DNA from 2 places in the Kocuria sabuli genome. Region 1 is predicted to be linked to the other one. Evidence: riboswitches for the same ligand, from Rfam matches in the RefSeq annotation. Region 1 holds a riboswitch; the other holds the start of a gene.
The links. A riboswitch is a leader RNA that binds a small molecule or an ion and turns the genes downstream of it on or off. The one in region 1 is predicted to bind S-adenosylmethionine.
Positions count from the first base shown of each region.

Region 1 (9,539 bases):
GCTGGACGCGTCCGGTGTCCGCGTCCGCGAGCTCACCGACCTGCTGGGCCACCGCGCCCGGGTGCTCATGAGCGACGAGCACGTGCTGGAGGAGGAGATCTCCGGGGCGGACGTGGTGATCGGTGCGGTGCTCGTCCCGGGGGCGGCCGCGCCGAAGCTCGTGCGCCGCGAGCACCTGCCCCTCCTGCACGACCACGCCCTGCTCGTGGACGTGGCCATCGACCAGGGCGGGTGCTTCGAGACCTCCCACCCGACGACCTACGACGACCCGACGTTCGAGGTGGACGGGATCACCCACTACTGCGTGGCCAACATGCCCGGCGTCGTGCCGCGCACCGCGAGCCGCGCCCTGGCCAACGCCACGACCCCGTACCTGCGCCGGCTCGCCCGCGGGCCCGGGCAGGCCCTGGCCGGCGACCCGGAGTTCGCCGCCGGGCTCAACACGGCCGGGGGCACGATCCGCCACGCCGGCGTGGCGCAGGCCTTCGACGACCTGCCGGCGCGGCTGGACTGAGTTCCCCGGGCTCTGCCGTGCCCGCCCGAGCCGGCCGGCGGAGTGCCCGAACGCCTCAGCAGCAAGGTCCTGGATCGGTGCAGGAAGATCCCACCGACCACGGGGACCGCGAGTGACCACGGCATGCCGTGGTCACTCGCGGTCCCCGTGGTCACTCGCGCCGGGCCCCCGGCGCCGGCGAGGTCAGACCCGCGAGCCGTGCTGGACGATCAGCGGCCGCCCGGCCGGCTGCGCCACCCGCTCCCGCGCGGTCCGGGCCGCCGCCACGAGGTGCTCCAGGGAGGCCTTCGTCTCCTCGTAGCCGCGGGTCTTCAGGCCGCAGTCCGGGTTGACCCACAGGGTCCGCGCCGGCACGTGCTCGAGCGCCCGCTCGAGCAGCTGCTCGATCTCCTCCTGGGAGGGCACGCGCGGGGAGTGGATGTCCCACACCCCCGGGCCGATGCCGCGGGAGAAGCCCGCGGCCTCGAGGTCCGTCAGCACCTCCATCCGGGAGCGGGCCGCCTCGATGCTCGTGACGTCGGCGTCCAGGCCGTCGATCGCGTCGACCACCTCGCCGAACTCCGAGTAGCACAGGTGGGTGTGGACCTGGGTCTCGTCCCGCACCCCGGAGGTGGCCAGGCGGAAGGAGTCCACGGACCACGCCAGGTAGGCCGGCTGGTCCCCCCGGCGCAGCGGCAGCAGCTCCCGCAGTGCCGGCTCGTCGACCTGGATGATCCCGATCCCGGCGGCCTCGAGGTCCAGGACCTCGTCGCGCAGGGCGAGCGCCACCTGGTTCGCGGTCTCCCCGAGCGGCTGGTCGTCGCGCACGAAGGACCACGCGAGGATCGTCACCGGTCCCGTCAGCATGCCCTTGACCGGCTTGTCGGTGAGGGACTGGGCGTGGCTGATCCAGGGGACGGTGAAGGCCTCGCCGCGCAGTCCCTCGCCCTCGCGGCTGACGTCGCCCCAGAGGATGGAGGGGCGGGTGCAGCGGGAGCCGTAGGACTGGACCCAGCCGTGCACCGTGGTCGCGAAGCCGTCGAGGTGCTCGGCGAAGTACTGCACCATGTCGTTGCGCTCCGCCTCGCCGTGCACGAGCACGTCCAGGCCGAGCTCCTCCTGCAGTCGGATCACGCGCTCGATCTCCTCGCGCAGGAACCGGTCGTAGGCCTCGGGGGTGACAGCGCCGGAGCGGGCCTTCGCCCGCTGCGCCCGGACCTCGGGCGTCTGCGGGTAGGAGCCGATCGTCGTCGTCGGCAGCAGGGGCAGGGGCCCGGACGCCGTGAAGGAGCGGCCCTCCTGGGCGGCGCGGCGGACCTCGGCGGGGGCGCGCCCGATCTCCGCGGCGGTCACGGACGCGGCGCGCTCGCGCACGGCCGCGTCACGGACGCCCGGCGCGCCCGCACGGGTGCGGCGGGCCTCGGCGGCCTCGGCCAGCTGCTCCGCCACGGCGTCCCGGCCGGCGGCCAGGCCCCGGGAGAGGGTCACGATCTCGCCGACCTTCTGGTCGGCGAACGCGAGCCAGCTGCGCAGCACGGGGTCCAGCTGCGTCTCCTCGGCGACGTCGTGGGGGACGTGGAAGAGGGACGTGGAGCTGGCCACGGAGACCCGGACGCCCGCGCGGGCGAGCTCCTCGAGCCGGCCGAGCCGGCCGCCGAGGTCGGCCCGCCAGATGTTGTGGCCGTCGACGGCGCCGGCGACGAGCACCGGGGCGTCCTCGCCCCGGAAGAGCTCCAGCTCCTCGGCGGAGGGCACCGCGCCCTTGACGAGGTCCAGGTGCAGGGCCTCGACGCCCGAGCCGGCCAGCGGCCGCAGCAGCGAGGCGAGCGAGCCGTAGGAGGTGGTGACGAGCAGCTGCGGGCGCTCGGCGGCGGCGGTGAGGGCCGTGTAGGCCCCGCGCACGGCCGCGGCGACCTGCTCCGCGGGCACGTCCTGGTCGGCCACGAGGGCCGGCTCCTCCAGCTGCACCCACTCGGCGCCGGCCGCGGCGAGTTCGCTCAGCAGCTGGGCGTACACCGGGAGCACGTCGCCGAGGCGCTGCAGCGGATCGAAGCCGGCGGGGGCGTCGTCGTCGGCCTTGGCCAGGAGGAGGAGGGAGACGGGGCCGACGAGCACGGGGCGGACGGTGAACCCGTGCTCGGCGGCGCGGCGCACGTCGGCCACGAGCCGGCCGGCGGAGGCGGTGAAGGGGGTCGTGGGGCCGATCTCGGGGACGAGGTAGTGGTAGTTGGTGTCGAACCACTTGGTCATCTCCAGCGGCGCCCGGCCGGCGTCGCCACGGGCCAGGACGAAGCCGGCGTCGAGGTCCAGCCGGCCCTCCGCGTCGGCCAGGTCGGCGAAGCGGGTGGGCACCGCGCCGAGGGCCACGGTGGTGTCGAGGACCTGGTCGTAGAGGGCGAACTCGGCCGGCAGGGACGAGTCGTCCGCGCCGAGGCCCAGCTCCACGAGCCGCCGGTAGGTGGCCAGCTGCAGCTCGGCGGCCGTCGTCTCGAGCTCCTCGCGGGTCGAGCGTCCGGCCCAGTAGGACTCGAGGGCCTTCTTCAGCTCGCGGCGCCGGCCGATCCGGGGGTAGCCGGTGATGGTGGCGGCGGGGAAGGGGGCGGCGGGGGTGGTCGTGCTCATGGGTGTGCTCCTGGGACGTGTGCGGAAGGGCGTTCGGGACGGTGCTCGGGCAGAACGGGGCGGACGGTGGCGCCCGCTGCTCAGGCGGGCAGCAGGTCGGGCAGTGCCGCCGGCTCGTAGGGGACGCGCGGCAGGTCCACGCACTCCAGCAGGTCCAGCGCGGCCCGGTGCTCGTTGAAGGTGTAGAGGTGCAGCCCGGGCGCTCCGGCGTCCAGGGCCGCGCGGGCGAGCCGGGTCGCGAACGCGACGCCCGCCCGGTGCCGCTCGGCGGGCCCGGCGGCGTCCTCGAGGGCGGCGGCCAGGCCCGGGTGGGGCCGGAGCCCGGCGAGCCGGCACAGCGTGGCCAGCCGCCGCGGCTCCGTGACGGGCATGATCCCCGGCACGATCGGGATCGTCACCCCGGCCGCCCGGGCGGCCGCCACGAGACGCTCGTAGCGCTGCGGGCGGAAGTAGACCTGCGTGATGGCGAAGTCCGCGCCGGCGCGCTGCTTGGCCAGCAGCGCCTCGATGTCGTGCCGGAAGGACGGGGACTCCGGGTGCCGGGTCGGATAGGCGGCCACGCCCACGGCGAGCCGGCCGCCGGCGAGGGACGCGGTGTGGCGCTGCTCGACCTCGCGCACCAGCTCCACGAGGTCCCCGGCGTGGGTCAGCTCGCCGGGCTCCGCGCCCGGCTCCAGGTCACCGCGCAGGGCCAGGACGCCCCGGACGCCGCGGTGCACGAGGGAGGTCACGGTCTCCTCCAGCTCGGCCCGCGTGCTGCCCACGCACGTCAGGTGCGCCAGGGGCCGCAGACCGGTGCGGGCCACGAGGTGGTCGAGCAGGGCCAGCGACCCGGCCCGGCGCGGGGCGTCCCCGCTGTAGGTGACGGCGACGTGGTCGGGGCGGGTGGCCTCGAGCTCCTCGATGGTCCGCAGCAGCGCCTCGGCGCTCGCCGAGCAGCGCGGTGGGTAGAGCTCGTAGGACAGCGACGGCGGTGGCGCCGTCCGGTCGGGTGGTCGTCTCACAGAACCTCCTGGGGTCACCCCGAGGGAGGGCGCCGACCGTCCCGGGGTGGACCCGGGAGGCTGCGACAGCTCCATCGGTCCTGGCGGGAGCACCGTTCCGCGCACCCCGTGGGGCTGCGGATGGTTGCTGCGGCGTCGACGAGCCAGGTCTCTCGGCCGCTCTGGATAGATGCAAGGCCCATTCCAGCGGGTCGCCCGGCCGGGTGCCAAGCCCGGCGGCCCGGAAGACGCCGGTGCGCGTACTGTGACGCGGACGACGTCATGCGGCGCAACATCGACGCCGGGCGCCGCGCACCCCGTGCGCCCCGCGGGGTGCAACAGTTTCGGCGCCGCGGGCGCCCGCGCCCATAATGAACGTGCCCAGCCCCCGAGGACCTCAGGAACGAGAGCCCATGCCCCCCACACCCCGCATCGTGGCCGTCGTGCCGTGCCACAACGAGGAGGCCGCGATCGCGAAGGTCGTCACCGACCTGCACGCCACGGTCCCCGGCATCGAGGTCCACGTCTACGACAACTGCTCGACCGACGGCACCGTCGAGGCCGCCCGGCGGGCCGGTGCCCACGTCCGGCGCGAGGAGGAGAAGGGCAAGGGCAACGTGGTCCGGCGGGCCTTCGCGGACCTCGACGCCGACGTCTACGTCCTCATCGACGGCGACGACACCTACGACGTGGCCGACGCGCCCCGGATGATCGAGACGCTGCTGGCGGGCCCCTACGACCACGTGCTGGGCGTGCGCCGGCAGGTCAGCGGCACCGCCTACCGGGCGGGCCACGAGTCCGGCAACCGGTTCTTCAACACCCTCGTCACCTTCGCCTTCCGCCGCCCGGTCAGCGACATGCTCAGCGGCTACCGGGTGTTCTCGCGGCGCTTCGTGAAGTCCTTCCCCGCGCTGTCCCGGGAGTTCGAGATCGAGACCGAGCTGACCGTGCACGCCGTCAACGCCCGCGTGCCGCAGACCGAGGTCGAGGTCGGCTTCCGGGACCGGGCCGAGGGCAGCGAGAGCAAGCTGCGCACCTACCACGACGGCTTCCGGATCCTGGGCATCTTCGGGCAGCTGCTCTTCCACGAGCGGCCGTTCCTCGTCACCGGCGCCGTCTCGCTCGCGCTGTTCCTGCTCGGACTGGTCCTCGGCCTGCCCGTCGTGGTGGAGTTCGCGGGCACCGGGCTCGTGCCCCGCTTCCCGACGGCGTTCCTCGCCGCGTCCCTCGTGCTCCTGGCCGGGGTGTTCCTGCTGATGGGCGTCCTGCTGCACGGGCAGGCGAAGATCCGCCGGGAGACCTCCCGGCTGTTCTACCTGTGCCTGCCGGCCCCTCCGTGGAGCGGCGGGGACCACCCCCGCCGCTCTGCGCCCCCCGCCGGGGACGAGCGCCGGTGGGCCCGGTGAGCGGGGAGCGGACGGGCGGGCGCCTGGCCCCGCTGCGCCCCTGGTTCCAGGGCCTCGGCATGCTCCTGGTCCTGCAGTTCGCCCTGTTCGGGCTGCTGGTGCTGGGCCAGGCCGTGCCGGACCGGCCGATCGTCGAGAACCTCCTGACGGCGGTCGAGGACGGCACCTACGGCCCCCTCGGGGTGGCCGACCGGATGGGCACCCCCGCGGACACCTTCACGGAGTGCGTGGTGGCGGGCACGGGCCTGGGCGCGTCCCCGGAGGAGTCGGCGTTCAGCCGGGCCGTCCGGATGCCCCGGATCGCCACCTGCGGCGGCGGCCCGGAGCAGCTGCGGGCGATCTCCGAGGGCGCCGTGCTCGCGGACAACGACTACTTCAAGTACTGGGCCGGCTACACCGTGCTCACCCGCCCCGTGCTGGCCCTGGCGGGCCTCGAGGGCCTGCGGATCGTCTCGGGCACCCTCATGGTGGTCGCCCTGGCCGGGGCGTTCCTCGCGGTGCGCGCCCGGACCTCCACCGCCGTGGGACTGGCACTCGTCCTGCCGTACGTCGCGGGGACGAACCTGCTCTCCACCCCGTCGACGTCCTTCAGCCAGTCGATCTCCATCGCCTTCATCTTCCTGTCCGTGATCCTCTCCGCGGCCGGGGCCGGCCGCTCGCCCCGGCTCGGCTACGCAGGAGTGGGCCTGGGCGCCGCGCTCTTCTGCTTCGTCGACCTCCTGACCACCCCCGCCGTGCCCTGGGCGATGTCCGCCTTCGCCGTCGGCGCCGTGACGTGGTTCCGCCGCCGCGAGCTGGGGACGACCTTCCTGGCGGTGCTCCTGAGCGGGATCGTGTGGCCGGTGGCCTTCGCCGTCACCTGGGCCTCGCGGTGGGTCATCGCCGGGGCCTTCCTGGGCTTCCCGAACACCGTGGAGGTGGTCCGGCGGAACGTCGGGTTCCGGACCGGGGGCGAGCACGTGAACGTCTCCGACGCCTTCGGCGCGGGCCTGCGCGTCAACGCCTCCTACTGGTGGAACGCGGTGCCCACCGCGGAGCTCGTGCTGGCCGGCTGCGTGCTGGCCGCCGCGGCGGGACTGCTCCTGGCGCTGCGGCGCGGCGGGCCGTCCCGGTGGGCGGTCGCGCTCGTCCTGGCCCTGCCCGCGGCCGTGGTGCCCGTCTGGTACGCCGTGCTCAGCAACCACTCCCAGATCCACGCGCTCTTCGTCAACCGCGGGGTGCCGGCCGCGCTCGCCGTCGTGACCGCCGCCTGCCTGGTCGCCGCCGCGCTGCCGCGCCCGGAGCCCGCCGCGCCCGCGGAGGTGGAGCGCGAGGACTCCGTGCCCCCGGACGAGGACACGGCCGCCCGTCACGATCCGGTCTCGGAGGTTGCCGCGCCCACCCGCGCGACGTAGCCTTGAACAACCAAGAGGTTGATCAAGGAATCAGTTGACAAACACCGTGGGCCCCGACGACGACCTGCTCGACAAGGCCTTCCTGGCGCTCGCCGACCCGGTCCGCCGCCGCATCGTCGCCCGGCTCAGCCGGGGCCCGGCCACGGTCAACGAACTGGCGGAACCCTTCGCGATCTCCAAGCAGGCGGTCTCGAAGCACATCCAGGTCCTCGAGCAGGCGCAGCTCGTCACGCGCACCCGTGACGCCCAGCGGCGGCCCGTCCACCTGAACCCCGCACGGCTGGAGGCGCTCACCGCCTGGATCGACCGGTACCGGCTGGTCCGGGAGGAGCAGTTCCGCCGCCTGGACGCCGTGCTCGACACCCGCGCCGCACCACGCGGCGAGCACAGGGAGGACTGAACCATGGGACACGACCTGCACCTGACCGTCCCCGACGGGGTCCCGTACATCGACTTCGAGCGCGACTTCGACTTCTCCGTGGCGGACGTCTTCCGCGCCCACGCCGACCCCGAGCTGTTCCGGCAGTGGATCGGCCCGCGCGGGCTGCGGACCCGGATCGACGGCTTCGAGTTCCGCACCGGCGGGGCCTACCGTTTCGTCCAGAGCGGCGAGGACAGCACCGAGGAGCACGCCTTCCACGGCGTCTTCCACACGGTGCGCGAGAACGAGCTGGTCGTCCAGACCTTCGAGTACGAGGGCTGGCCCGACGCGGTCGACCTCGAGTACCTGCACTTCGAGGACCTGGGCGGCGGCCGGAGCCGGCTGCGCGGGCACACCGTCCACGCCTCCCAGGAGGCCCGCGACGGGATGGCGGCCTCCGGCATGGAGAACGGCATGGCCGAGGGCTACGAGCGGCTCGAGGAGCTGTTGGCCGGGCTGCTCGGCGGACAGGGAGGCTGAGCGTGGACTGGACCCTCGAGGTCGTGCTGGTGCCCGTGCGCGACGTCGACCGGGCCGTCGAGTTCTACCGGGACCAGGTCGGCTTCCACCTCGACCACCACACCACCACCGAGCAGATGGACATCGCCCAGCTGACCCCGCCCGGGTCCGGCTGCTCGATCGTGGTGGGCAACCTCCCCGCCCACCGGGAGATGGCCCCCGGGTCCCTGCGCGGGCTCCAGCTGGTGGTCGCGGACGCCCGGGCGGCCCGGGACGAGCTGCTGTCCCGGGGCGTCGAGGCGGGCGAGATCGTGGTCCTCGACGAGCGGGACGGCGGCACGCTGTTCGGCTTCAGCGACCCCGACGGCAACACGTGGGCGGTGCAGGAGCTCCGGGCGCGCGCCGCGCGGCCGCTGATCCCGCCGGAGCACCGCCGCTGAGCCCCGGGCCCAGGGCGGCACCCCTCGGGCGGCCCGGGCTCAGGGGTGCCGGCCGAGCACCTTCGCGGCCAGTGCGATGAGCAGGACCAGCCCGGCGGTGAGCAGCAGCTGCCCCCGGACGGCGTCGTCGAGCAGGCCCAGCAGCAGGATCCCGGCGAGGATCGCCAGCGCCAGCCCGGACAGCCACGGGAAGGCCCACATCCGCAGCGGCAGCTCGGTCCCGTCCCGGTCCGCGCGGCGGCGCAGCACGATCTGGGAGACCAGCGCGAGCCCCCAGACCACGAGGCACGTGGCGCCGACCGTGTTGAGCATCCACAGCAGCACGGTCTCGGGCCACAGGTAGTTGAGCACCACGGCGCCGAAGCCGAAGACCACGGAGGCGACCACCGCCGTCCGGGGCACCCCGCGCTCGGAGACGTCGGCGAACGCCCGCGGGGCCGAGCCGCGGCGGGCCAGCGAGTACAGCATCCGGGACGAGCCGTAGATGTTGGCGTTGAGCGCCGAGAGCAGCGCCAGGATGATGACCACGGCCATGCCCACGTCGGCGCCCGGCACGCCGGCGGCGTCCAGCACGGCCACGAAGGGGCTGACGGAGAGCTGCTCGTCGTTCCACGGCAGGACGAGCACCATCACGGTCACGGCCCCCACGTAGAAGACGAGGATGCGGACCAGGACGGTGCGCACGGCGCGGGCCACGCTGTGCTGCGGGTCCTCGGTCTCCGCGGCCGCGATCGTCACGAGCTCCGTGCCGCCGAAGGCGAAGATCACCACGAGCAGCGCGGCGGCCACCCCGGTGAGCCCGTTGGGCAGGAACCCGCCGTGCGCGGTGAGGTTGCCCAGGCCGGGGGAGGGCACGTTGGACAGGCCCAGCAGCACGGCGAGCCCGACCGCCAGGAACGCCAGCACCGCGAGCACCTTCATCAGGGCGAACCAGAACTCGGTCTCCCCGAGCGTGCGGACCTGCACCAGGTTGACCCCCGTGAACACCACCATGAACAGCAGCGCCAGCACCCACTGCTCGGTCACCGGCCACAGCTCCGTCAGCAGCTGGGCCGCGGCCGTGGCCTCCGCCGCGACCACCACCACGATCTGCGCCCACCACAGCCAGCCGAGGGTCCGGCCCACGGTGCGGCCCATGGCCTTCTCGGCGTAGGTGGAGAACGCGCCGGGGGAGGGGTCCGCGGCGGCCATCTCGCCCAGCGCCCGCATCACCAGCACCAGCAGCACGCACGCCACGAGGAAGGACAGCAGCACCGCCGGGCCCGCCGTGCGGATCGCGGCACCCGTGCCGATGAACAGGCCGGTGCCGATCGCGCTGCCG
Region 1 covers NZ_JAVHZE010000007.1:212-9,750, reverse strand. The annotation lists gene ald (alanine dehydrogenase) at 1-514, shown strand, start outside; gene metE (5-methyltetrahydropteroyltriglutamate--homocysteine S-methyltransferase) at 698-3,115, opposite strand; gene RE027_RS08770 (methylenetetrahydrofolate reductase) at 3,196-4,119, opposite strand; SAM riboswitch class I at 4,188-4,291, opposite strand; gene RE027_RS08765 (glycosyltransferase) at 4,512-5,504, shown strand; gene RE027_RS08760 (hypothetical protein) at 5,501-6,898, shown strand; gene RE027_RS08755 (ArsR/SmtB family transcription factor) at 6,945-7,298, shown strand; gene RE027_RS08750 (SRPBCC family protein) at 7,302-7,799, shown strand; gene RE027_RS08745 (VOC family protein) at 7,802-8,218, shown strand; gene RE027_RS08740 (amino acid permease) at 8,258-9,539, opposite strand, start outside.

Region 2 (9,539 bases), on a different contig from region 1:
CGAGGTCGAACGGCTCGATCTCCAGCTCCGCGAGCTGGTCCACGTGGTCCTGCTTCCGGCGGTCCGCGAGGATCCCGGCGTGCACCCGCGGGTGCAGGGTCTTGACCCGCCCGTCCAGGCACTCCTGGAAGCCGGTGACCTCGGAGACCTCCGTCACGGGGACCCCCGCCTCCGCGATCCGCCGCGCGGTCGATCCGGTGGAGACCAGGGCCACGCCGGCCCGGTGCAGGCCGCGGGCGAGGTCGTCCAGACCGGTCTTGTCGTAGACGGACACCAGGGCCCGTCTGATGGGCACGCGGTCAGGCTGGATGGGGCTCACAGGTTCTCCAAGCGTCGTAGGTCGTGGGCGCCGGCGGGATCCGCCGGGGACCATTTTACGGACCCGCGCCGACCCGTCTCACCGCACGTCGTGCAGCGCGGCCGAGCGGGCCAGCGACCCGAGGGTCCCGACGAGCAGCTCGCGCTCGGCGGCCTTGATCCGCTCGTGCAGCTCCTCCTCGGTGTCCCCGTCCTGCACGGGCACCGCCGCCTGGGCCAGGATCGGTCCGGCGTCGACGTCGGCGACGACCTCGTGGACGGTGACGCCGGTGACCTTCACCCCGTGCGCGAGGGCGTCCCGGACGGCGTGCGCCCCCGGGAAGGAGGGCAGCAGGGACGGGTGGGTGTTGACGATCCGGCCCCGGAACGCCTCGACGAAGCCCGCGTCCACGATCCGCATGAACCCGGCGAACAGGACCCGGTCGGGCGCGTGGGCGGCCACGGCGTCCTGCAGGGCCAGGTTCCAGCGCGCGCGGTCCGGGTGGTCCGCGGGCCGGACGAGGAACGTCGGGATCCCGGACGCCTCCGCGCGCTCGAGCCCGCGGCAGGGCTTGTCCGCGCCCACGGCAGCGATCCCGACGTCGATCCGGCCCTCCTCGACGGCGTCGAGGACCGCCTGCAGGTTGGTGCCGGAGCCGGAGACCATGACCACGATGCGCATGCCGTCGAGTCTAGTCGTGCGGCAGCGGGAGGCTCCGCGCAGGTGGCCTAGAGTGAGGAGCATGACCCCTCCCCGGCCGAGCCCCGAAACTGCCCCTGCGGACGCACGGAGCGCCGCCACGACCCGCACGGCGGGAGCCGCGCTGGTGTGCGCGGCCGTCGCCCTGGTGCTCGTCGGCTCGGGGCTGTGGCTGACCGTCGCCGGGGTCGTGGCGGCGGCCGCGGGCCTCGGACTGGGCATCGCCGCGCTCGTGCGCTCCCGCGGGACGGGCCGGCGCAGGCTGCTGGTCGTGAGCGCGGTCGCCGCGATCGTGCTGGGCCTCCTGAGCCTGGTCACCGGCGGGGCGCGGCTGGCCCTGTGGCCGGTGGCCGAGGCCTACCAGCAGTGCGTGTCCAGCACGCTCACCCTCTCCGGGACGGCCCAGTGCCAGCAGGAGCTCGAGGACGGGATCTGGAGCTACCTCTCCGGCGGCCCGGAGGCCTCCGCGGACTCCTCCGGCCCCGCCGGCGCGTCCACGTCGAACGCCTCGTCGGACCCCGAGGGCTCCGCGCCGGCCGCTCGGCGGCTCTGACCCGCGCGCGGGTCCGGTTCGCCGCCGGCAGGCTCCGGCGCGATGCGCCCCCCGGCCGAGCGCATCGCGCGCCGCGCCGCGGCCTCGGCCCGGCGCCGCCGTCGGGTCTCGCGCCGCCCGAGCCCCTCGCCCGGGACGCCGCGGGACGGCGCGAACGGCGGCTCGTGCTCGAGCCACGGGCCCAGCACGTAGCCGAGGACCGCGCCCACCGCCACCTCCGCCCCGAACCACAGCAGGACGTCGAGGCCGTCCGGGCCGACCACCGTCAGCCGGCCGAGCCCGAGCGAGCCGTGCGCCAGCCAGCTCAGCAGCATCACCAGCACGCCCGCGACCGCCCCGATGAGCAGCCCGGTCAGCAGCGTGGCGAGCGGGAAGGTGATCCAGCGGGCGGGCAGCCGCAGGGCCATCCAGTCGTCGAGGTGGTTCTCGCCCTCGCGCAGGAACCACCAGCCGGCGAGCACCCCGGCCAGCACCGGCAGCACCAGCACGGCGAGCGACCAGGCCGGCAGCTCGGCGGGCGGCAGCGCGGCGAGGGCCGGGAGCATCGGGACGGGACCGGCGTCCGTGCCCAGCGGTGACACGCGCGTGCCGGCGCCGACCTCGAACCCCGCACCCGTGGCCCAGGCCAGGGCGTAGACCGCGAGGTTCGGCAGGTAGCCCAGCTGCAGCCCCGTGAGGGCGGTGTCCCCGGGCACGCCGGTGCCCAGCCGCTGGTAGACGTTGACCACGTCGTTCCAGTTCCACAGCAGCGCGGCGGCCAGCAGCGTCGCCCCGACGCCCACTCCGGCGACGGCCGCGACGAAGCCCGCCCGCAGCACCGCCCACACGTACGAACCGGCCCACCGTGAGTACTGACTGGTCCGCTCGACCCACGCGGCGGCGTTGACGCCGATCAGCCCGGGCAGCGAGCGGGAGGCACGATAGGCCCCGACGAACGCCCCCAGCGCCACCGGCACGAGCGGGAAGACCGCCGCGGCCCCCGGGCTCGCCGCGACCTCGCCGGTGCCGAAGAGCAGCCCGGCCACGGCCCCGGCCGCGGAGTACACGGCGAGCCCGCTCAGGTACGGCTGCCAGAACTGCCCCTCCCAGCAGGCGCGCGCGAGCCGTCCCCCGGCGCGCCACGCGAGCGCGAACGGCACGAGGGTGAGCCCGAGCGGGACGAGGTTGAGCGTCCCGGTGGTCGCGGGCAGCCCCGCCCCGGGGTCCAGGGCGACCTGCAGCGGGGTGAGGTGGGCGAGCAGCCACACCTGGCCGGAGAGCACGAAGCTCCCGGCCAGGCCGAGGGAGTCCGAGCCGTCGGCGAGCCACACCATGAGGACGGTCAGCAGCACCAGCAGGTAGGAGACCACGGCCACCGAGCCGAGTTCCAGCACGCCCTGCAGCCACAGCGGCATGGGGACACCGCGGCGGTCGGCGGACGGAGCGGGGGAGGAAGAGCCTTGGGAGTTCATCACCGCCCATCTTCCCACGCGCGTCCGGGACCTCGGCCGAGGCTTCACGGCGCCTTCACCGGCGGGCCACGTGCCGCTTCCCGGGGGGACGCCTCCGCCGGAGAGGCTCGGGCCATGAGAGTCGCCGTGGTCGCCGAGCAGTTCCTCCCCCACCTGAACGGTGTCACCCACTCGGTCCTTAGGGTGGTCGAGCAGCTGGGCGCCCGCGGCCACGACGTCGTGGTCGTGGCGCCCTCCTACGACCCCGCACCGCTGGGGCGCCGCACGGAGGAGGTCGTCGAGGAGCTCGGCGGGGTCCCCGTGCACCGGCTGCCCGCCCTGCCCCTCACCGGTTATCCCGACGTGCGCGTGGCGGGCGGGACCGTGGCCCGGGTGCGGCGGCAGCTGGAGCGGTTCCGCCCCGACGTCGTCCACGTCGCCTCCCCGTTCGTCCTGGGCCGGCGGGCGATCCTGGCCGCCCACCAGCTCGGCGTGCCGTCCGTGGCGGTGTACCAGACCGACGTGCCCGGCTACGCGGCGAAGTACGGCGCCCCGTTCCTCGAGCAGCTCCTGTGGGGACACGTGCGCAGCATGCACAACGCCGCGACCCTGACCCTCGCCCCGTCCTCGTCCGCCGTCGGGCAGCTCGTCGCGCACGGGGTGCGCGACGTGCACCTGTGGCGGCGGGGCGTGGACACCACCCGGTTCTGCCCGCGGCACCGCGACGAGCGGTGGCGGGCGGAGGTCGGCGGCGGGCGCCGGATCGTGGGCTACGTGGGCCGGATCGCCCCGGAGAAGCAGGTCGAGGACCTCGCCGCGGTCGCGGACCTGCCCGGCACCCGCCTCGTCGTCGTGGGCTCGGGGCCGGAGGAGGAGGCCCTGCGCCGCCGGCTCCCGGGCGCGCACTTCACCGGCCGGCGCTCCGGGGCGGACCTCGCCCGCATCATGGCGTCCTTCGACGTGTTCGTCCACCCGGGAGAGTTCGAGACGTTCTGCCAGACGATCCAGGAGGCCATGGCCTCCGGGGTGCCGGTGGTGGCGACGGGACGGGGCGGGCCCGTGGACCTCGTGGACTCCTCCCGCACCGGCTGGCTCTATCCGCCCGGGGACCTGACGGCCCTGCGCGGGCACGTGGCCGACCTCCTGGGCGACGACGCCAAGCGGGCCGCCTTCGGGGCGGCCGCGCACGCCGCGGTCCAGGGCCGGACGTGGGACGTCCTGGTCGGGCAGCTGATCGAGCACTACGACCGGGCCGTGGCGCTGGGCGCCCGCGAGCACGGCCCCCGCTCCCGCCGCGCCGCCTGAGGCCTATCCCCGGACGGGAGTCACGTCGAGCACGGGCACCCCGGTGCCCGCGTACCGCTGCGGCTCGGCGCTCAGCACGGTCAGTCCGTGCACCAGGGCGGTGGCCGCGGTCAGACCGGCCACCGGGTCGGCCGTCCCTGCGGCGCCCAGGCCTCCCCACGCCCTGCTCACGGCGGCGTCCACGGGGAGCACGCGGTCGGGGAAGCGCAGCTCGAGCTGCTCCGTCCACTGCGCCTCGTCGGGCCGCCCGGCCAGCAGCTCGCCCAGCACCAGGGCGGACAGGAAGAGCCGCCGGTGGCCGTGCTGGCGCAGGACCCCGGCCAGCTCGGGCGAGCGGTCCGGGGTGCGCACCCCGAGCAGCACGGAACGGTCCAGGAGCAGGTCCACGTCGTCGGTCCTCGGCCGGGCCTCAGGCCGCGGCGGCGAGCTGCCCGCGCACGGGGGCCAGCAGGAAGTCGACGAACTCCGTGCGCGCCTGCACCACGCGGGCGTAGTCGTCGATGCTCATCGCGGCGGTGCCGAGCACGGCGGCGGCGGCAGGGGGGCCGCCCAGGTGGGCGACGGCGACAGGGGGAAAGGCATCTGGCATGACCGGGATCCTCGGGGCGCTCTTGCTCGCACCGGGTGCCGCCACTGCGGCGATGCGAGCCGCTTCGTCATCCGAACCACCCGTGAACATGGGGTTGGTGCCCGGTCTAGTCGGAGCTTGGCAACCGGGTCTCTTGAAGCTGTCCCCCATTGAACCACATCGGGCCCCCGCGCGTCCTCCGGCGGCCCCGGTGCAGGCGTGGGCGGGCCTGCGCGCAGGCCTTCCCCGGCCGGTCACCGGGAGGACATCTCGCTGACACATCGTTGCGCTGGAATGGGTGGCGAGCACCGGGGCGGCCCCGCCCATTACGGTTCGGTGACACAACTCGCGACCGGCTTGGCGGTCCGTCGGAGGTGCGGGGTAGCCTGGACCTGCTTCTCGAGATGCGGCGTCCGCGTGCTCGACGGAGGGCCACGGGTCCTCCGGAGGGTCCGCGGAGGGGCTCCGACCCGCTGCGCGCCAACCCGATGTTCACGGGTGGATCGGATGACGAAGCGGTGGGCAACGACACCGGATGCCCACAAGAACGTCAGGAGAAAACATGACCATGTCCGAAGAAAGAACAGCGACCACCACCGACCAGCGGGAGGAGTGGGTCGACGTCACCGTCACCGCCCTCCCCGATCTGCACCTCGTCCGGCTCACCTCGACGGACGGCGGCGTGCAGGAGTACCTCAGCCCGGAGACCGACGACCTCGCCGCCGCGGCGGAGCACACGACGGGCAGCGCGCAATGGTGCGCCAAGTACCGCCAGCTCCTCGTTCCCGGCGCCCTGGCGGCGACGGGACGGCACCCGTTCTTCAAGCTCCACCCCGTGTCCCTCCCGCTGTCGGCGTAGCCGGCGGGCGGGACACGACGAAGGCCGCAGCCCGGTGGGCTGCGGCCTTCGTCGTGGGGGCACCCCGGGGCGGTTCACTCCAGGCCGTAGTCCCCGGCCGGGCCCCAGCCGTCCCCGGCCTCGTCGGCGGACCCCTCGAGGTCCCACTCGGAGGCCTCGAGCTCGAAGGGCACGGAGACGTCGAGCTCGGCGTCGGAGACCCGGTTCACCACGAACGGGTCCTCCGGCTCGTCCGGGGGCGGGACGGGTCCGGTCACAGGGGATCCTCTCGGTCGGCGGCGGCACGGCCGCCACGGCACGGACCGGCGGGGCGTCGCCGGGACGACAGAACCGCCGCCGGGCGCAGGGCTCGACGGCGGTTCTGGACGATCAGCGGGCGCGCAGGCCCGCGGAGGGGATCGTCAGGAGATGACGGTGATGTTCGCGGCCTGGGGGCCCTTGGGGCCGTCCTGGGTCTCGAACTCGACGCGGTCGTTCTCGTTCAGGGAGCGGAAGCCACCCGAGTTGATCGCGGAGAAGTGGGCGAAGACGTCCTTGGAGCCGTCCTCGGGGGTGATGAAGCCGAAGCCCTTGTCAGCGTTGAACCACTTGACGATACCGGTAGTCATGGAGAGACCTGATCTTTCATGAGATGCACGTTTCCCGACGTTCGAGAAACACAAAAGTTGTGATGCGTGGAAAACGTCTTCTCAGAAAAACTGCTGCACCCGGATGGGCCGAACTGCTTGAAATACAAAAACGAACCTCAACAACCGGGGACCACTCTACACGAGTTCCGGCACCACGCCACCCGGGCGGCGCAGAGGGCGGAGGTCCCGGGCACCCGCACCGGGACGTGGTGGACCTTCTCGCCCGCGGGCCGGTCCTGCCGGGCTCCCGGCGGGACCGGAACAGCGGCACCGGCCCCGCCGGGGCAGAGTCCTCCGTCGGGAGCCGCTCAGACCGGCGGGGCGCCCAGTTCGATGAGCAGCACCCCGCCGGCGATGAGCGCCACCCCGGCCGCCGTCACCCAGGTGAACGGCTCGCGGAACAGCAGCCGCCCGGCCACCGCCGTCAGCGCCACCCCGGCGGCCGACCAGATGCCGTAGGCGACCCCGAGGGCCATGCCCTCGGCCAGCGCGAGACTCAGGCAGGTGAAGGCCACCAGGTAGCCCGCGACCACGGCGGCGTACCAGCGGGGGCGGCCCCGGGCGGCCGTCCGCAGGGACAGGGTCGCGGCGACCTCGGTGAGGATCGAGCCGGTGAGGAACAGCCAGGCCATCAGACCGCCCCGTCCTGCCGCCGGGCGGGACGGTGGGAGCCGATCTCCACGCAGAGCACTCCGGCCACGACCAGCCCGATCCCGGCCAGCACGGCCGGGCTCAGCTGCTCGTCGAAGACCACGGCCGCCCCCAGGGCGGTGAGCGTCACGCCCAGGGCGGCCCACACGCCGTAGGCGACCCCCACGGGTGTGCCCCGGCGCAGCACGGCGGCGAGGAACGCGAAGGCGGCGCCGTAGCCGGTGACGACGAGCGCGTACCAGGCGGGCTGGTCCAGCGCGGCCTTCAGCGACAGCGTGGCCACCACCTCGCTGAGCACGGCGGCGATCAGCAGCAGCCAGCGCACCACGGCTCAGTCCGCCAGCAGCGCGTCGGCCACTGCCCGGACCCGCACCCGCTCGTCCGGGTCGGGGGCGAAGACGCCCGCGGCGTCGGCGAACCACACGCCGTCGGCGAGCAGCCGCACGGCCAGCAGCCGGCTCCGGCGCTCGGCGGGCAGGTCCTCGGGCAGGTCCACCCACGGCGCCACCCGCGCGACCCAGCGCTCCTTGAGCGTGGCGCGCAGCCGCTGGTCCGTGAGCATCACCAGGTCCGTCTCGTCGACCTCGCCCGAGAGACACCAGTCCAGGTAGGCGCGCAGCCGCTCCTCGGCAGGCACCTGCTCCGGCGGGGCGGAGAGGCGGCGGGACATCTGCGCGTCCCAGCCGTCCATCACCCGGTCCACCAGGGCGAGCATCAGCGCCTCCTTGGTGGGGAAGTGGTACATCACGCCCGGCTTGGTCAGTCCCACCTGGTGTGCGGCCGAGGCGAGGGAGACCGTGCCGCCGCTCCGGATCAGCTCGAGGGCGCCGCCGAGGATCCGCTCGCGGGAAGAGGTGTTCATAAGTAGGACTTTACCAACCGGAAGGATGGTGTCACGATGTGACGCGTGGCCGGTGTGATGCACAGCACTCCAGCGGCCCGCTGCAGGACGACGACGTCCCGCCCCGTCCGGTCCGCGCAGGACCGGTCACCGGGCGCACCACGCTCTGGACCACTCTCCACAGGAGGATCCGTCCCATGACCACTGCCGTGCACGACAGCACGTCGAACACCGAGGCCCCCGCCGGCGCGCAACGCGCCCGGCCGGCCGTGAACCGGGTCGTCTTCGCCGGCTCCGGCGTCAGCATCATCCTGTTCTCGCTGTGGGCGATCCTCGCCCCCGACCAGGCCTCCACGGTGATCAGCGCCGTGGTCGGCTGGATCGCCACCAACATGGGCTGGTTCTACGTGCTGACCGCCACCGTGGTGACGGTCTTCGTGCTCGTGGTGGCGTTCTCCCGCGAGGGCACGATCAAGATGGGCCCGGACCACTCCAAGCCCCAGTACAACCTCTTCACCTGGACCGCGATGCTGTTCGCGGCGGGCATCGGCATCGACCTGCTGTTCTTCTCCGTGGCCGAGCCGGTCACCCAGTACTACGGCCCGCCCACCGGGGACGGCGGGACGGCCGAGGCCACCCGCATGGCCGTGGTGTGGACCCTGTTCCACTACGGCGTGAGCGGCTGGGCGATGTACGCCCTGATGGGCATGGCCTTCGGCTACTTCGCCTACCGCTGGAACATGCCGCTGAGCATCCGCTCGGCCCTCTACCCGCTGATCGGCAAGCGGGTGCACGGCCGGGCCGGGGACGCCGTGGACATCGCCGCGCTGCTGGGCACGATCTTCGGCGTGGCCACCTCGCTGGGCATCGGCGTGGTGCAGCTCAACTACGGCCTGTTCCTGCTGTTCGGGATCGAGGAGGGCGTCGCCGCCCAGATCGGGCTCATCGTCGTCGCCGTCGTCATGGCCACCGCCTCGTGCGTCTCGGGCGTGGACAAGGGCATCCGCCGGCTCTCGGAGCTCAACGTGCTGATGGCCGTGGCGCTGATCGTCTGGGTGCTCGTGGCCGGCCGGACCTCGTTCCTGCTCGACGCCATGGTGCAGAACCTCGGCGACTACGTCTCCGCGCTGCCCGGGATCACCCTGGACACCTTCGCCTACACGGGCGCCGCGGAGTGGATGGCCGGGTGGACGCTGTTCTTCTGGGCCTGGTGGATCGCCTGGGCGCCGTTCGTGGGGCTCTTCCTGGCGCGCATCTCCCGCGGCCGCACGCTGCGCGAGTTCGTGATCGCGACCCTGACCGTGCCGTTCGTGTTCATCCTCATCCTGGTCTCGATCTTCGGCAACAGCGCCCTGGCGATCGTCACCGGCGGCGACGACGCCTTCGGCCAGGTCGCCATGAACACCCCCGAGCGGGCCTTCTACTCCCTGCTCGAGCAGTATCCGGGCGCCCCGCTGCTGATCGCGCTCGCCTCGCTGGCCGGGCTGCTGTTCTACGTCACCAGCGCCGATTCGGGCGCGCTCGTGATGTCCACGTTCACCTCGACCATCCAGGACCCGACCCAGGACGGGCCCAAGTGGCTCCGCGTCTTCTGGGCCGCCGCCACCGGCCTGCTGACCCTGGCGATGCTGCTCGTCGGCGGCGTGGCCACCCTGCAGGCGGCCACGCTCATCATCGGCCTGCCCTTCTCGATCGTGATGTACCTG
Region 2 covers NZ_JAVHZE010000008.1:63,256-72,794, forward strand. The annotation lists gene purH (bifunctional phosphoribosylaminoimidazolecarboxamide formyltransferase/IMP cyclohydrolase) at 1-319, opposite strand, end outside; gene purN (phosphoribosylglycinamide formyltransferase) at 398-979, opposite strand; gene RE027_RS09805 (hypothetical protein) at 1,041-1,550, shown strand; gene RE027_RS09810 (cell division protein PerM) at 1,436-2,944, opposite strand; gene RE027_RS09815 (glycosyltransferase family 4 protein) at 3,116-4,285, shown strand; gene RE027_RS09820 (PIN domain-containing protein) at 4,289-4,672, opposite strand; gene RE027_RS09825 (hypothetical protein) at 4,695-4,874, opposite strand; SAM riboswitch class IV at 4,888-5,013, opposite strand; SAM riboswitch class IV at 5,294-5,407, shown strand; gene RE027_RS09830 (hypothetical protein) at 5,416-5,712, shown strand; gene RE027_RS09835 (hypothetical protein) at 5,787-5,969, opposite strand; gene cspE (transcription antiterminator/RNA stability regulator CspE) at 6,114-6,320, opposite strand; gene RE027_RS09845 (DMT family transporter) at 6,650-6,973, opposite strand; gene RE027_RS09850 (DMT family transporter) at 6,973-7,320, opposite strand; gene RE027_RS09855 (TetR/AcrR family transcriptional regulator) at 7,324-7,854, opposite strand; gene betT (choline BCCT transporter BetT) at 8,031-9,539, shown strand, end outside.
Region 2: another riboswitch for S-adenosylmethionine. It lies ahead of RE027_RS09830 (hypothetical protein); the one in region 1 lies ahead of RE027_RS08770 (methylenetetrahydrofolate reductase).